Regions from separate parts of the Mucilaginibacter sp. SG538B genome, predicted to be linked through region 2. Evidence: riboswitches for the same ligand, from Rfam matches in the RefSeq annotation. Region 2 holds a riboswitch; the other holds the start of a gene.

Region 1 (7,886 bases), on a different contig from region 2:
TATACAACCCATTATTATGTCAACCACTTTTGAGCGCGGTGAGGATGGCGGTTTTCCGGCAGGTTATATTTACAGTCGCTCATCGAACCCCAATCGTCACGCACTGGAGCATGTGCTGGCAAAGTTAGAGGGAGGTGTTGAAGCAGCTTGCTTTTCATCAGGTAATGCGGCCGGGATGTCGGTATTTCAATCATTGGAGCCGGGCACCCATATAATTGCGCCGGATGATATGTATCATGGCTTACGTAATCAGCTTAAAACCCTTTTTGCCGGGATCCTTACCTTCGATTTTATTGATGTAAACGATACCGGGGTTTTACAACAGCACATCAAGCCCGAAACAGGTTTGATCTGGATTGAAACACCTTCAAACCCCCTGCTTAAAATAACCGATATTAAAAAGGTGGTTGCTATTGCCAAAGCAAAGGGCATTAAAGTTTTGTGCGATAATACATTTGCCACCCCTATGTGCCAGCGACCACTTGAGCTGGGCGCGGATATGGTTATGCACTCAGTCACCAAATATTTTGGCGGACATAGCGACCTGATGGGCGGCGTGTTGATCACGGCCGAAAAGAATGATTGGTGGACAAAAATCCGCCAGGTGCAGGAAATGGGTGGCGCAATCCCCTCGCCTATGGATTGTTATTACCTGGTACGCAGTATTAAAACTTTACCATACCGTGTAAAAGGCCACGTACAAAATGCACAGTTATTAGCCGAATACCTTGAACAGCATCCCAATGTTGAACAGGTAATGTACCCCGGTTTGCCCTCGCACCCGCAGCATGAGATAGCTAAAGATCAGATGCTGGCTTTTGGTGGCATGTTATCTTTTACTATTAAGGGCGATGAGAACGACACGCATAACATCATCAATAAACTGAAACTATTTATCAAAGCTACCAGCCTTGGTGGTGTTGAAAGCCTAATAGAACACCGCGCTACTGTTGAAGGCCCGGATACCAAAACACCACGTAACCTGCTAAGGGTTTCAGTTGGGCTGGAACATATTGACGATTTGATTGCCGATATGAAGCAGGCCCTTGCTTAGGCCTTTTAAGGTGAAAGGATAAAGGTCAAAGGCGAAAGGTATAAGCTGTCATGTGAATTTAAAAATTCCGTATTCACAAAACCTTTAACCTTTCGCCTTTTGCCTTTCACCTCAAAATAAACCTTTCACCTTAAAAAGAAATAAAATTTGGTATATTACCTCACAATCCCTTATATTCGCAACATTATTTGGTAGTGATACCAACGTCGATCAATCCTCCGCACATAGTTCGGGTTTTGATTTATAAAGAAGCGGCGAGAGATCAGGCTCAATGACCCGCTGGCAACCCTTCAATGTTGAAGAAGGTGCCAATTCCTGTCCCGGCAAATAACACCGGGGAATATAAATTTATAACCATGAAAAGTTTAATTAAATTTACGCAACGCAACACTTTTTACACCGCAAACGGTAACATACAACATATTAGCTCCCCTATTAGCTGTATTTGTATGTGTTGCTGCTGTTGATGCTTAGCACGCTCCTATTTTCATTTTCTGAAAAGCGTGTTGTTAAACCGGTTGTTTTTGAACCGGCTTTCCAAATTCATCTAAACATTCAAAATCTAAATTAAACACATTAAAAAATTACAACTATGTCTGCCTTAAAATTCGAAACCTTACAATTACATGCCGGCCAGGAAGTTGACCCAACAACAGGTTCACGTGCTGTGCCCATTTATCAAACTACTTCATACGTATTTAACAGCGCCGAACATGGCGCCAACCTGTTTGCGCTGAAAGAGTTTGGTAACATCTATACCCGCATCATGAACCCTACTACCGATGTGTTTGAAAAACGCATCGCGGCGTTAGAGGGCGGTGTGGTTGCGCTGGCAACAGCCTCTGGCCAGGCATCCCAATTCCTTGCCCTTAATAATATTTTACAGGTTGGCGATAACTTTGTTACTTCACCTTTCCTGTACGGCGGCACCTATAACCAGTTTAAAGTAGCTTTCAAACGCCTGGGTATCGAAGTACGCTTTGCCAAAGATGATACAGCAGCCAATATCGAAGCGCTCATTGATGGCAAAACAAAAGCCATCTTTTTGGAAACAATAGGTAACCCGGGCTTTACCATTGCCGATTTTGAAAAGCTGAGCGAAGTTGCCAAAAGGCATGACCTTCCGCTAATTGTTGATAATACTTTTGGTGCCGGTGGTTACCTCTTCCGTCCTATTGAACATGGCGCTAATGTGGTTGTGGAGTCAACAACCAAATGGATTGGCGGGCATGGTACCAGTATTGGCGGTGTTATTATCGATGCAGGCAATTACAATTGGGGTAACGGCAAATTCCCGCAATTTACCGAACCATCTGAAGGTTACCACGGGTTGATATTTAACGATGTATTTGGCATTGGGGGCCCGTTTGGCAATATCCAGTTTATTATCCGTGCCCGTGTGGAAGGTTTGAGGGATTTCGGCCCCTCTCAGGCACCATTTAATTCATGGTTGAATATCCAGGGGTTGGAAACGCTTTCTCTGCGTGTACAACGTCACGTTGATAATGCCCTGCAACTGGCTAAATGGTTGGAGCAGCACCCACAGGTGGCAAGCGTAAATTACCCGGGACTGGAATCATCGCCATATCATGACTTAGCTAAAAAGTATTTAAAAAACGGTTTTGGGGGCGTACTATCGTTCGAAATTAAAGGGAGCAAAGAACAGGCCAGCCGCTTGATCAATAACCTTAAATTGGTGAGCCATTTAGCCAATGTTGGCGACGCAAAAACACTCATCATCCAGCCATCGGCAACCACGCATCAGCAATTATCTGATGAAGAGCAATTAGCTGCCGGTGTTACACCTGCATCATTGCGCGTGGCTGTTGGTATTGAACATATTGATGATATTAAAGCCGATTTTGAACAGGCTTTTGCAAAAATTAAGCAAGGTGAGGGTGAGTTAGTATAACAATGTATAGTTTTTTTAAGTGATATAGTAAACGTTACGTGTAGTTAAGTCTTAAGTTCTAAGTATTTAGTCTTAAGCCGGAAAATTGAAACTTCGACTTGAGACTTTAAACTAAAGACTTTCGACTTAACACAGCGTGACAAATAACAGAATGAACGCAGAGATATTTAAATACACTGATACTTTTGAATTTGAATCGGGCCGTACAATTGAAGGTTTAGAAATAGGTTTTCACACTTATGGCCGGTTAAATAAGGAAAAAAATAATGTTGTTTGGGTTTGCCATGCGCTTACTGCCAACAGCGATGTATTTGACTGGTGGAAAGGGCTTATTGGCGAGGGTTATTTTTTTAACCCGGAAGAGCATTTTATAGTTTGCGCCAATATTTTGGGTTCTCCTTACGGCACTACAAGTCCGTTGAGCATTAACCCGGTTACCGGCCAGCCATATTATCTTTCATATCCCCAGTTTACTACAAGGGATATGGTTAAAGCACACCAGTTGCTTGCCGGGCATTTAAACATTAATAATATCAGCGTATTAATTGGTGGTTCATTAGGCGGCCAGCAGGCTATGGAATGGGCTATCATTGAGCCGGAGCGGATTAAAAATCTTATCCTGATAGCAACCAACGCCAAGCACTCGCCATGGGGCATTGCTTTTAACGAGTCGCAACGTTTGGCTATCACAGCCGATCGTACTTTTTACGCTAACACACCTGATGGCGGCCAAAAGGGTTTAAAAGCAGCCCGCAGTATTGCCCTGCTGAGTTATCGTACTTATAAAACCTACGGTATTACCCAACAGGAAGAAGCAGACGATGTGCAGGACAATTTCCGTTCTTCATCGTACCAAAACTACCAGGGGCAAAAGCTGGTGAACCGCTTTAACGCTTATAGTTATTGGTACCTGACCAAAGTGATGGACTCACACAATGTGGGCCGGGGCCGTCACGGTGTAGATAAAGCGTTGAGCCTCATCAAGGCAAAAACATTAGTTATCGGCATCTCATCGGATGTGTTGTTCCCTATTGAAGAACAGCAATACCTGTTCAGGCATATCCCAAAAGCTGCCTTTGCCGAACTGGATTCGTTTTATGGGCACGACGGATTTTTAATTGAAACAGAAGCATTAACAAACATATTTACATCGTTTTTTAAAACCGATGTGAAAGGAAAAATTATAGAACTGCAACGTACAGCGTAATGAGTAAAAAGTTAAATATCGGCCTCTTCGGATTTGGTGTTGTTGGCCAGGGATTATATGATATCATCAAAACAAAGCATTTAAATATCGAGATAGTAAAATTTGCTATTAAGGATCCTAATAAAAAACGTTCTTTACCGGCACATTTATTTACTACCGATAAAGAAGAGCTGCTTAACAATCCCGAGATCAATACCATTGTTGAATTGATCAATGATACTGAAGCTGCTTTTGAAATTGTTTCAAGAGCTTTAAAATCTGGCAAAAACGTAGTATCTGCCAGTAAAAAAATGATCGCCCTGCATTTGGATGAACTGATCGAAATTCAGCACCAGTATGGAACTTCATTATTATATGAAGGCGCGGTTTGCGGCAGTATCCCGATCATCCGTAATCTTGAGGAATATTACGACAACGAGTTACTGCACTCCATAAGCGGTATTTTCAACGGTTCATCAAACTATATACTGTCAAAAGGATTTATTGAAGGGTTGGATTACGACAGTGCATTAAAACAAGCTCAGGACCTCGGCTTTGCCGAAACCGACCCAACAAGCGATGTTGGTGGTTTTGATGCGAAATACAAACTGGTTATTGCTGCTGCACACGCATATGGCGTAGTTGTACAGCCCGATGAAGTATTTAACCTCGGCATTCAGAACCTTGCAGCCGCAGATTTGCAATATGCCCGCGAAAAGAACCTCAAAATTAAACTGGTACCTGTAGCTAAAGAGCTTGACGACCGTAACGTTGCCCTGTTTGTACTGCCTAAATTTGTAAACGACAAAGAGTTTTTATACAACGTTGAGTACGAATATAATGGCGTAACCGTACAGGCCGCCTTTGCCGATCAGCAATTCTTTTTTGGCAAAGGTGCAGGTGGGCATCCTACCGGTTCGGCTGTACTGTCGGATATTGCCGCGTTGCGCTATAACTACCAGTATGAATACAAAAAAGCTAAAGAAAAAACAGACCTTAATTTTACCAATAACATTGAATTAACCATTTACCTGCGTTATGATGACGAGGAACTGGTTGAAGCGCTGAACTTTGAGCACATCAATGAGCGCTACTATTCAGGTAGTTATAAATTTGTGATAGGAAAAATCAATTTGCAAAATCTGATCGCTAATCAACATCGTATATCTGAGAGTAAGGCTTTCGTAGCCTTTGCCGATCAGCTTACGGGGGTCAGCTTAGCATCGGTAACTAAACAAACAGCTGAAGTTTTTTAATAGATTCTCCGGTTGTTAATAAAAAAAGGCTTCTCAAATTGGGAAGCCTTTTTACATTTAATTAATTTTCTACAGCTTATTTAGCCGGTTCCGTAGCTTCTTTGGCCGAGTTCAGGAACACGAACTGGTTATCAAACATATCTATTTTAATAACGCTGTCTTTATCAACTGTACCCGCCAGGATCTGTTTACTCAACTCGTTCAGTATCTTTTTCTGGATAACGCGTTTTAACGGACGTGCACCAAATTGAGGATCATAACCTAACTGGGCCAACCAATCTAAGGCTTCATCGGATGCTTCGATAGTTACACCCATTTCAGCAAGCGTTTGCTGTACCTGTTTAAACTGCAGCTTAACGATATCATGAATTTCATCGCGATTAAGCGGAGTAAACATGATGATCTCATCTATCCTGTTTAAAAACTCCGGACGGATAGTTGCCCTTAACAAATTGAACAGCTCGTTTTTGGTTTTTGCCACCAGTTCATCGCGGTTTTCGTCCTCCAGGTTTTGGAAGTTTTCCTGGATGATGTTTGAACCAATGTTGGAGGTCATGATGATGATAGTATTCTTAAAATTCACCACACGGCCTTTATTATCCGTTAAGCGGCCATCATCCAGCACCTGCAGCAGGATGTTAAATACATCGGGATGGGCTTTTTCAATTTCATCCAGTAAAACCACACTATAAGGCTTGCGACGAACGGCCTCCGTTAACTGTCCGCCTTCATCATACCCAACATAGCCCGGAGGCGCTCCTATCAGCCTTGAAACAGCATGGCGTTCCTGGTATTCACTCATATCTATCCTCACAAGTGCACCTTCGTCATTAAACAGGTATTCGGCCAGGGCTTTTGCCAGTTCGGTTTTACCCACACCGGTTGTACCTAAAAATATGAACGAACCTATTGGCCTGCGCTTATCCTGCAAACCTGCACGGCTGCGGCGGATAGCATCACTTATTGCCTCAATAGCTTCTTCCTGCCCGGCTACACGTTTGTGCAGTTCATCTTCAAGATTAAGCAGTTTTTCACGTTCGCTTTGGATCATCTTGCTTACCGGGATGCCTGTCCAGCGGCTTACTACACCGGCAATATCATCGGCGGTAACCTCTTCCTTCAGCATGCGGCTGTCGCTTTGGTTTTCAAGCAGGGCGGCTTTCAACTTTTCAACTTCGGCCTGGGCTTCAACTATAGTACCGTAGCGTAATTCGGCTACCTTACCATAATCGCCCGCACGTTCGGCCTGTTCGGCTTCCAGTTTATAATTTTCAATCAGCTCAACCTTAGTATTGATGCCATCAACAAGGTCTTTTTCGCCTTTCCATTTGGCACGTAATGAATCACGCTGTTGCGACAGGTTGGCTATTTCCTCACTTAGTTCGGCAACCTTACGGTCGTCTTTTTCACGTTTAATAGCTTCGCGCTCAATTTCAAGCTGCATGATGCGGCGTTCCAGTTCGTCAACCACTTCCGGTACCGAATCCATTTCCAGGCGAAGTTTTGATGCAGCCTCGTCCATCAGGTCGATAGCTTTATCCGGTAAAAACCTGTCGGAAATATAGCGTTGTGACATTTCGACAGAGGCGATGATCGCTTCGTCTTTGATCCTCACTTTGTGGTGGGTTTCATAACGTTCTTTCAGTCCACGTAAAATAGAGATGGCATCAGCAGCATCAGGTTCTTCTACCATTACTTTCTGGAAACGGCGTTCCAAAGCTTTATCTTTTTCAAGGTACTTTTGGTATTCGTTAAGGGTTGTAGCACCAATTGAACGAAGCTCACCACGGGCCAGGGCCGGTTTCAGGATATTGGCCGCATCCATAGCGCCTTCTCCCCCGCCTGCACCTACCAGCGTATGGATCTCATCTATAAAAAGGATGATTTCCCCGTCGCTTTGGGTAACCTCCTTTACAACTGCTTTCAACCGTTCTTCAAACTCTCCCTTATATTTCGCGCCTGCAATGAGTGCACCCATATCCAACGAGTATACCACTTTGGTTTTCAGGCTCTCAGGTACATCACCTTTGATGATCCTGAAAGCTATTCCTTCGGCAATGGCAGTTTTACCAACGCCGGGCTCGCCAACCAAAATCGGGTTGTTTTTGGTACGGCGTGACAGAATCTGGATAACCCGGCGAATTTCATCGTCGCGGCCAATAACCGGATCCAGCTTGCCCGAACCTGCATATTCGTTCAAATTGCGGGCATACTTGTTAAGGGCGTTATAGGTAGCTTCAGCGTTTTGATCAGTTACTTTGCTATCGCCGCGGAGTTCAACAATGGCTTTTTTTAGGTCTTTTTCATTAACACCCGAATCTTTCAGGATGCTGCTTACCGCACCACCGGCGGCTAAAATGCCTAACAGCACATGCTCAACAGATACAAATTCGTCTTTAAATTCTTTTAAATATCCCGACGCTTTTTGCAAAGCAGAATTTGCTTCGGACGAAAGGTATACGTTGCTGCCGCTTACCT
Region 2 (7,886 bases):
TGCCGGACGGATGCCCTGGTATTCTTCCTTAATAAGGTCGGCATTGCTTAGCTGTTCGCCTTTGGCATAGCCCCAGTATTCCTTACGTACCAACTCGTGCATTTTTTCGGCGAAGGCTTCGGCAAGGCGGTCGGCAAGGGCTTTGGCCATGATGCTGTTATAGTCGTCATGATCGGCCTCAAACTCAGCAACCAATTCATCACAACCCAAACCGGTTGTTACCGCAAAGCCGCCGAAGTAATCAGGCACACCGCTTTCTTTTGGCGCGATAAAATCCGACAATGCATAGTACGGATCGTTCTTTACCTTTTCGGCCTGCTGGCGTAAGGTATGGATGCGATTTAAAACTGTTGTGCGACTTTCATCGGTATATAATTCAATATCATCACCTACGGCATTGGCCGGCCAGAAGCCAATTACACCTTTCGCGGTGAACAGTTTCTGGTCAACAATACGTTTCATCAATACCTGCGCATCATCAAATAGTTTTTTGGCTTCAACGCCTACAAACTTATCGTCAAAGATCTTCGGATAGCTGCCGCGAAGTTCCCAGGTGTGGAAAAATGGCGTCCAGTCGATATAAGGCAGCAACTCTTCCAGCGGGAAATTCTCAAATACTTTGGTGCCTGTAAATGCGGGTTTCGGCGCCACATCGCCATCCAGGCTAATCTGGAATTTACCGGCACGGGCTTCTTCGATTGTTACGAAACGCTTGTCCGATTTTTTATTGGCATGTGCCTCGCGGGCTTTGGCGTATTCGTCTTTAATGCTCTGGATATAGGCATCCCGGTTGTCCTTGCTCATTAGATTGCTGCAAACGGTAACGCTGCGCGAAGCATCCAAAACGTGAATGACAGCCCCGGAGTATTGCGGCGCCACTTTTACGGCAGCGTGAATGCGCGACGTTGTAGCACCACCAATGATTAGCGGAATAGTAAAACCTTCGCGTTCCATTTCCTTGGCAAAATGCACCATTTCATCAAGCGATGGGGTGATTAAACCACTTAACCCAATGATATCAACGTTTTGCTTTTTAGCCTCTTCAATAATGCGTTGCGCGGGCACCATCACCCCAAGGTCTATCACCTCGAAGTTATTACAGGCTAATACCACACCAACTATATTTTTACCAATATCATGTACGTCGCCTTTTACGGTGGCCATTAACACCTTACCGGCGTTGGCACGCTGATCGGCATTTACATTGTTCTTTTTTTCTTCTTCGATAAAAGGTAGCAGGTAAGCCACCGCCTTTTTCATTACACGGGCTGATTTTACCACTTGTGGTAAAAACATCTTGCCGGCACCGAACAAGTCGCCTACGATGTTCATACCATCCATCAACGGACCTTCAATAACCTCAAGTGGTTTGCTGTAGGCCTGGCGGGCTTCCTCCACATCGTCGTCAAGGTATTCAACAATGCCTTTTACCAGCGAGTGGGAGAGGCGCTCCTGAACGGTGCCTTTGCGCCATTCTTCGTCGCGTACAACTTCTTTTCCTTTGCTTTTGATGGTGTCGGCAAATTCCACCAGGCGCTCGGTAGCATCCGGGCGGCGGTTAAGGAGTACATCTTCTACCAGTTCTAAAAGGTTTTTCGGAATCTCCTCGTAAACCTCCAGCATGCCGGCGTTTACAATCCCCATATCCATACCGGCTTTAATGGCATGGTACAGGAATGCCGAGTGCATGGCCTCGCGCACGGTATTATTACCCCTGAACGAGAACGAAATGTTACTTACACCGCCGCTCACTTTAGCGTGCGGCAGGTTTTGCTTGATCCAACGGGTGGCCTCAATAAAATCTACCGCGTAGTTATTATGTTCTTCCAGGCCGGTAGCAACTGTTAGGATGTTCGGATCGAAAATGATATCCTGCGGCGGGAATCCTACTTCGTTCACCAGGATCTCATATGATCGTTTACAGATCTCGATCCGGCGCTCCAATGAATCAGCCTGACCGGTTTCGTCAAAGGCCATTACAACGGTGGCGGCACCATAGCTTAAGATTTTCCGGGCATGCTCTTTAAACTTTTCTTCACCCTCTTTCAGGGAGATGGAGTTCACGATACCTTTACCCTGTACGCATTTCAAACCGGCCTCGATCACTGTCCATTTGGATGAGTCGATCATAATAGGCAGTTTGGCTATATCCGGTTCAGAAGCAACCAGGTTCAGGAATTTTACCATCACAGCCTCCGAATCAATCATGCCCTCATCCATGTTAATATCGATGACCTGCGCGCCGCCTTCCACCTGTTGCAGGGCAACACTTAGAGCTGCCTCATAATCTTCGGCAAGGATCAATTTGGAAAACTTAGGGGAACCGGTAATGTTGGTGCGTTCGCCCACGTTTACAAAAATGCTTTCGGGTTTAATGGTGACCGCTTCCAGGCCGCTCAGGCGCATATCCGGCTCAATTTGAGGGATAGGGCGGGGCGGATATTTGGCAGCCTTATCGGCAATGCACTTAATATGCTCGGGTGTGGTACCGCAGCAGCCACCAACAATATTAACCAGGCCGGCTTTGATAAAATCATCAACCTGGTGAGCGGTTTCATGCGGAGTTTCGTCGTACTGGCCAAACTCGTTGGGTAAGCCGGCGTTTGGATAGGCCGAAATAAATACGCCTGCTTTTTCAGAAAGTTCGGCAAGGTGCGGGCGCATTTCCCGGGCACCCAAAGCGCAGTTTAGGCCTACCGATAGCAGGTTGGCATGGCTTATCGAGTTCCAGAAAGCTTCGACAGTTTGCCCGGAAAGGGTACGGCCTGAAGCATCGGTAATAGTACCTGAGATCATGATACCGCCCGAATCCCTGAAAGCGGGAAAATCCTTACCTGCAGCTTTACATTCCTGCTCATAACGTTTTATGGCAAACAGCGCAGCTTTGGCATTAAGGGTATCAAATATGGTTTCAACCAACAACAGGTGCGAACCACCGTCAACCAAACCCCGTACCTGGTCATAGTAAGCTTCGGCCAGGTCATCAAACGTAACGGCGCGGTATCCCGGATCGTTTACATCTGGCGACAAAGACGCAGTGCGGTTTGTTGGCCCGATGGCACCGGCAACAAAGCGCGGTTTTTCGGGGTTATGCCGGGTATATTCGTCGGCTACTTCGCGGGCTATACGCGCACCTTCGTAGCTTAGTTCATAAGCCAGTTCTTCCAGGTGATAATCGGCAAGGGAAATTACCTGTGTGCTGAAAGTGTTAGTTTCAATGATATCCGCACCGGCATCCAGGTATTCGGCATGGATGGCTTTGATAATATCAGGGCGCGTGATATTGAGCAGGTCGTTATTGCCCTGCAGGTCGCTATGATGATCGCGAAAACGCTCGCCACGAAAATCCTTCTCGGTAAGCTGGTACCTTTGAATCATGGTACCCATTGCTCCGTCAATCACCAGTATGCGTTTCTGTAATTCTTTTCTAATGTCCATTTTTTGAGATGTGAGATATGAGATTTGAGACGTGAGATTTTAGCGGAGAGAACCTTGCTAAAACATCATGTCTTTCACCTCATATATCTGATAAAAAGACATTAAACAGGCGATTGAAAGAGCCGAAGCTATCTCAAATCTCACGTCTAATATCTCAAATCTAAATACAGCTTATCTCGAAAAGTCGGGTGTTGTTATGACTTTCGCTTATCTGTCCGGGCGCGTAATTGCTGCCTGGTAGAATGTAGCACCTTGTGAAGCACAGGTTGCTAAGACATCGCAGGGTCTAATCCCTCCGTCTTTCTCCATAAGCAGTGCAAAGTTGCGCAATAAAGTTATCATTTGCAAGTATATAACATACGCTAAATATCATGCCTAAGCCACATTGTTAAACAAAAAAAGCCGCCTTTTGCGGAGGCAGCTTTATGATTGAATTTCTTAATGAGATTATCTTCTTCTGCCGAATAAACGGAGGAGCATAAAAAACAGGTTGATCAGTGTGATGTACAATGTTAGCGCACCCATCAGGGCCAGTTTTTTCGAGCTTGCATCACCGTATTCAATACCTGCTCCAATGCGTTTTAACATTTGCATATAGTAGGCAGTTAAACCAGTAAATACAGCTATGCCTATGTAGCTGATGATGTAACTCATTTGTTCGCTGTGCATAAAGAAGTTAGCTAATGAAGCTACAAAAATCCCAATGAACAGGATGTACATGATTGAACCAAACTTTGTTAAATCCATCTGGGTAGTATAACCGGCAATGCCCATAATACCGAAAGTTACTGATGCGGTAATGAAAACACCCAATATTGATGCAGATGTGTAGATCAGAAATATCAAACTTAAGCTGATGCCAATAAGTGTTGCATAAGCTACGAAAAGCAGCACCAATACCGGATAAGAGATTCGGTTATAGCCAAATTGCATTACCAATGAAAACGCCAGTGGCGAAAACAGCGCAAAATAGCCAAAACCCGTAAGGCCGCCTGTTGGTGCAACGATCAGACTGATCAGGCCCATATTTAAAAATAGATAAACTGTTATTGCTGATACGCCAAGCGCAACGAACATCCAGCTGAAAACGCCGGCCATAAACCTGCGTGAAGCAACTTCTGATTGATCCCTAACTTCGATTACATTATCGAAGTTGTATTTAGATTCTTTAAATTCCATTTTGTGTTAAAAATTATAGTACGAATATATAAATAAAAGGTGAATACAGCATGAAGAAGCAAGACTGCAAGAATCAAGAGTCAAGAAACAGGAAAGTTTTCCGAAATGTCTTGTCTCTTGACTCTTGATTCTTGCAGTCTTGATTTCTGTTCTTCCTGCTTCTTGACTCTGTAACCCTCAATTCAAACGGCGCATCAACTGCTCTTCAACCTTTTTGAAAACCTGTATGGGTTTCAGGGTGCGCCAGCCAAGGCTATCGAGTTCGCCGCCAAAATTGATGTAATAGTCGATATTGCTGTGTTTAAATTCGTCTATCACGTGTTCGCGGAAGTTGATGCCTGCTATCCAGCCGTCTTCCACGTCCTGGAACCACTCTTCGTAATAGCAATCATCGCTTGAATGAAAGTTGAGTACGTTTTCGCCGATCAGGATAAAATGACTGATGCCATTATCTATCATCAGGTCGAGCAGCTCACGCTTCAGCAGCATAATGTCGTTATTGATGGCATCATTCCATTCGCCTATCAGCTCAATGATGGTATAGCCTTTATCATAATCGGCAAAAAGTACTTTTAAATAAAGGGTATTGGAGCCGAATGAGTCCCATTGTGGGTGCAGCAGGTAATTGTATACCTGCTTGTCAAATTCAAATTCGCTGTATTCTGTCGCATAAAAAGGCGAAAACTCATCTTCCGATGCCACGTAATCATCTCTCCAGCGGTAATATGGTTCAATATCGTGCATGTTTTTGATTTCAAATTGTCTGAACCCGAATTTTTTGAATTTGAGAATTTATCGAATACAAGCATCTTCAAATTTCCAAATCAACACATCTTCAAATTCAGTTTATTTTTTTTTATAATGATCAACAGCGCTTCGTACGCTGCCGTATTGTTTCAGTAACCCGGCTGCTTCTTCTTCGTTCAGCCCGGTTTCGTCCATTACCATGCGGGTGCCCCTGTTCACCAATTTGTGGTTGCTCAATTGCATATCAACCATCCTGTTCCCTTTTACGCGGCCAAGCTGGATCATTACGGTTGTGCTTAGCATATTTAAAACTAATTTTTGCGCCGTGCCTGCTTTCATGCGGGTTGACCCTGTTAAAAACTCAGGGCCTGTTACTACTTCAACCGGGTACTGTGCCACAGCCGCTACCGGACTGCCGCTGTTACAAACAATACAGCCGGTAACTAAATTATGCTCATTAGCTGTTTTTAAGCCGCCGATCACATACGGTGTAGTGCCCGAAGCGGCTATGCCAACAACCACGTCTTTATCATTAATGTCGAAAGCTTCCAGATCTTTCCAGGCCTGCACAGCATCGTCTTCAGCAAATTCTACCGCTTTGCGGATCGCGCCATCGCCGCCTGCTATCAAGCCCACCACCATATCAAACGGAACACCGAATGTCGGTGGGCATTCCGATGCGTCAACCACGCCTAAACGGCCACTGGTACCGGCGCCTATGTAAAATAAACGTCCGCCGTTTTTCATCCTTTCTGCGGTGATAGTTGCCAGGGCTTCTATCTGTGGCAATGCCTTTTCCACAGCCAGCGGAACCGTTTTATCCTCGTTATTAATGTTTTCTAAAATTTCCCTTACGGTCTGTTTTTCGAGGTTTTTATAGTGCGATTCCCTTTCGGTGGTGGTTTCCATAGCCTATTTTCAAATAATTTATAACAAAATTCGGTAAAAATCATCAAATGCAAGGGTGCGGGTAAAAATTATTGACCCTGCAATTATTAACTTTGTGTGTAATAAGTTATGAAGAGGACCGCGGGTGTAATTTTCCGGACAATAATCCTGCTGCTGGTAGGGGTGATGATAGGCCAGGTGCTTAACAAGGATTTTGCCGCGCATAACCTTGGCTTCTCCTTTGTGAGCAATAGTAAAATAGCAAAGGTGTTGCAACTGGTTGACCGCAACTATGTTGACAGCGTTAATATCGATAGTATTGAAGGCGTGTCGGTAAATAACCTGCTTCAAAACCTTGATCCGCATTCGCTTTATTTACCGCAGCAGCAGGCGCAATCCATCAATGAACGGTTAGACGGTGGTTTTAACGGTATCGGTATCGAATACCAGTTACTTCGTGATACACTGATCATTACGCAGGTTTATGCCGGCGGTCCGGCCGAAAAAGCGGGCTTACTGGTGGGCAGTAAGGTGATCAATGTCGACGATAAAAAGTTTTCGGGCAGCAAGCTAACAGCCACCCGTATAAATAGTGTTTTCAGGGGCGAAAAGGATGCTGAAATAAAACTGAGTGTTGTGCCTCCGCTGAGCAAAGATTTAAAAATACTTACGGTTAAACGGGGGCATGTTGACCTGAGCAGTGTTGATGCTGCCTATATGGCCGATGCTAACACCGGCTATATCAAGATCAGCAAGTTTTCGGCCACTACCGACCTCGATTTCAGAAAGGCTTTAACGGCGCTAAAAGTTGACGGTATGAATAAATTGCTGCTCGACCTGAGAGGCAATGGCGGTGGGTACCTTAATGCTGCTACTTCATTAGCCGATGAGTTTTTAACTGATGGAAAGCTGATAGTTTATACCAAAGGGATTCACGAGCCCCGGACTGATTACTTTGCCACCGATTCGGGCATGTTTCAGAAAGGGAAACTTACCGTGCTTATTGATGAATATTCGGCCTCGGCCAGTGAGATTTTAGCAGGGGCCCTGCAGGACCTTGACAGGGCTACTATTGTTGGTCGACGATCATTTGGTAAAGGCCTGGTACAGCAGCAGTTTGCTTTTGACGATGGTTCGGCAGTTAATTTAACAGTGGCCAGGTACTATACCCCTTCGGGCCGCTCTATCCAGAAATCATACAAAAACGGGGTTGACAGTTATCGCAATGAACTTGCCCAGCGCATGCAAAAAGGTGAACTTTTTTCAGAACAAAGCAACCTTAACGATAGTGTTTTTAAAGGCACCCCATCATTCCATACTTCAAGCGGGCGTAAAGTTTTTAGCGGCGGAGGCATTATGCCCGATGTTTTTGTACCGGCGGATACCAGCAAATTCACCCCGCTTATCCAGGACCTGAGCCAGCAGCAATTATTTACCGCTTACGTTGTTGACCGCCAGCAGCAATTGCTTAAAAAATACCCGACTGAAGCTGAGTTTTTAACTCAATATGCTGTTAGTAATGACGAGGTCGATAAATTTATACTGTATGCCTCGCAAACCATTAAAGAAATGGATTCGCACGAAGTACAGATCTCCAGGGAGCCGATAAAAACAATCCTGAAAGCCCAGGCGGC

Evidence for each region. Region 2 has a riboswitch for S-adenosylmethionine ahead of metH (methionine synthase). Riboswitches for the same ligand answer to the same signal wherever they lie in the genome.
Region 1: it holds a riboswitch for S-adenosylmethionine, as region 2 does, so the genes downstream of both, FHW88_RS16180 (O-acetylhomoserine aminocarboxypropyltransferase/cysteine synthase family protein) here and metH (methionine synthase) in region 2, are expected to answer to the same signal.

Annotation. Positions count from the first base shown of each region.
Region 1 is NZ_JABMJI010000003.1:1,487-9,372, forward strand. It holds gene FHW88_RS16175 (trans-sulfuration enzyme family protein) at 1-1,054, shown strand, start outside; SAM riboswitch class I at 1,293-1,403, shown strand; gene FHW88_RS16180 (O-acetylhomoserine aminocarboxypropyltransferase/cysteine synthase family protein) at 1,647-2,966, shown strand; gene metX (homoserine O-acetyltransferase family protein) at 3,118-4,173, shown strand; gene FHW88_RS16190 (homoserine dehydrogenase) at 4,173-5,408, shown strand; gene clpB (ATP-dependent chaperone ClpB) at 5,485-7,886, opposite strand, start outside.
Region 2 is NZ_JABMJI010000002.1:1,365,023-1,372,908, forward strand. It holds gene metH (methionine synthase) at 1-3,438, opposite strand, end outside; SAM riboswitch class I at 3,643-3,752, opposite strand; gene FHW88_RS15460 (Bax inhibitor-1/YccA family protein) at 3,886-4,617, opposite strand; gene FHW88_RS15465 (hypothetical protein) at 4,795-5,361, opposite strand; gene murQ (N-acetylmuramic acid 6-phosphate etherase) at 5,464-6,273, opposite strand; gene FHW88_RS15475 (S41 family peptidase) at 6,382-7,886, shown strand, end outside.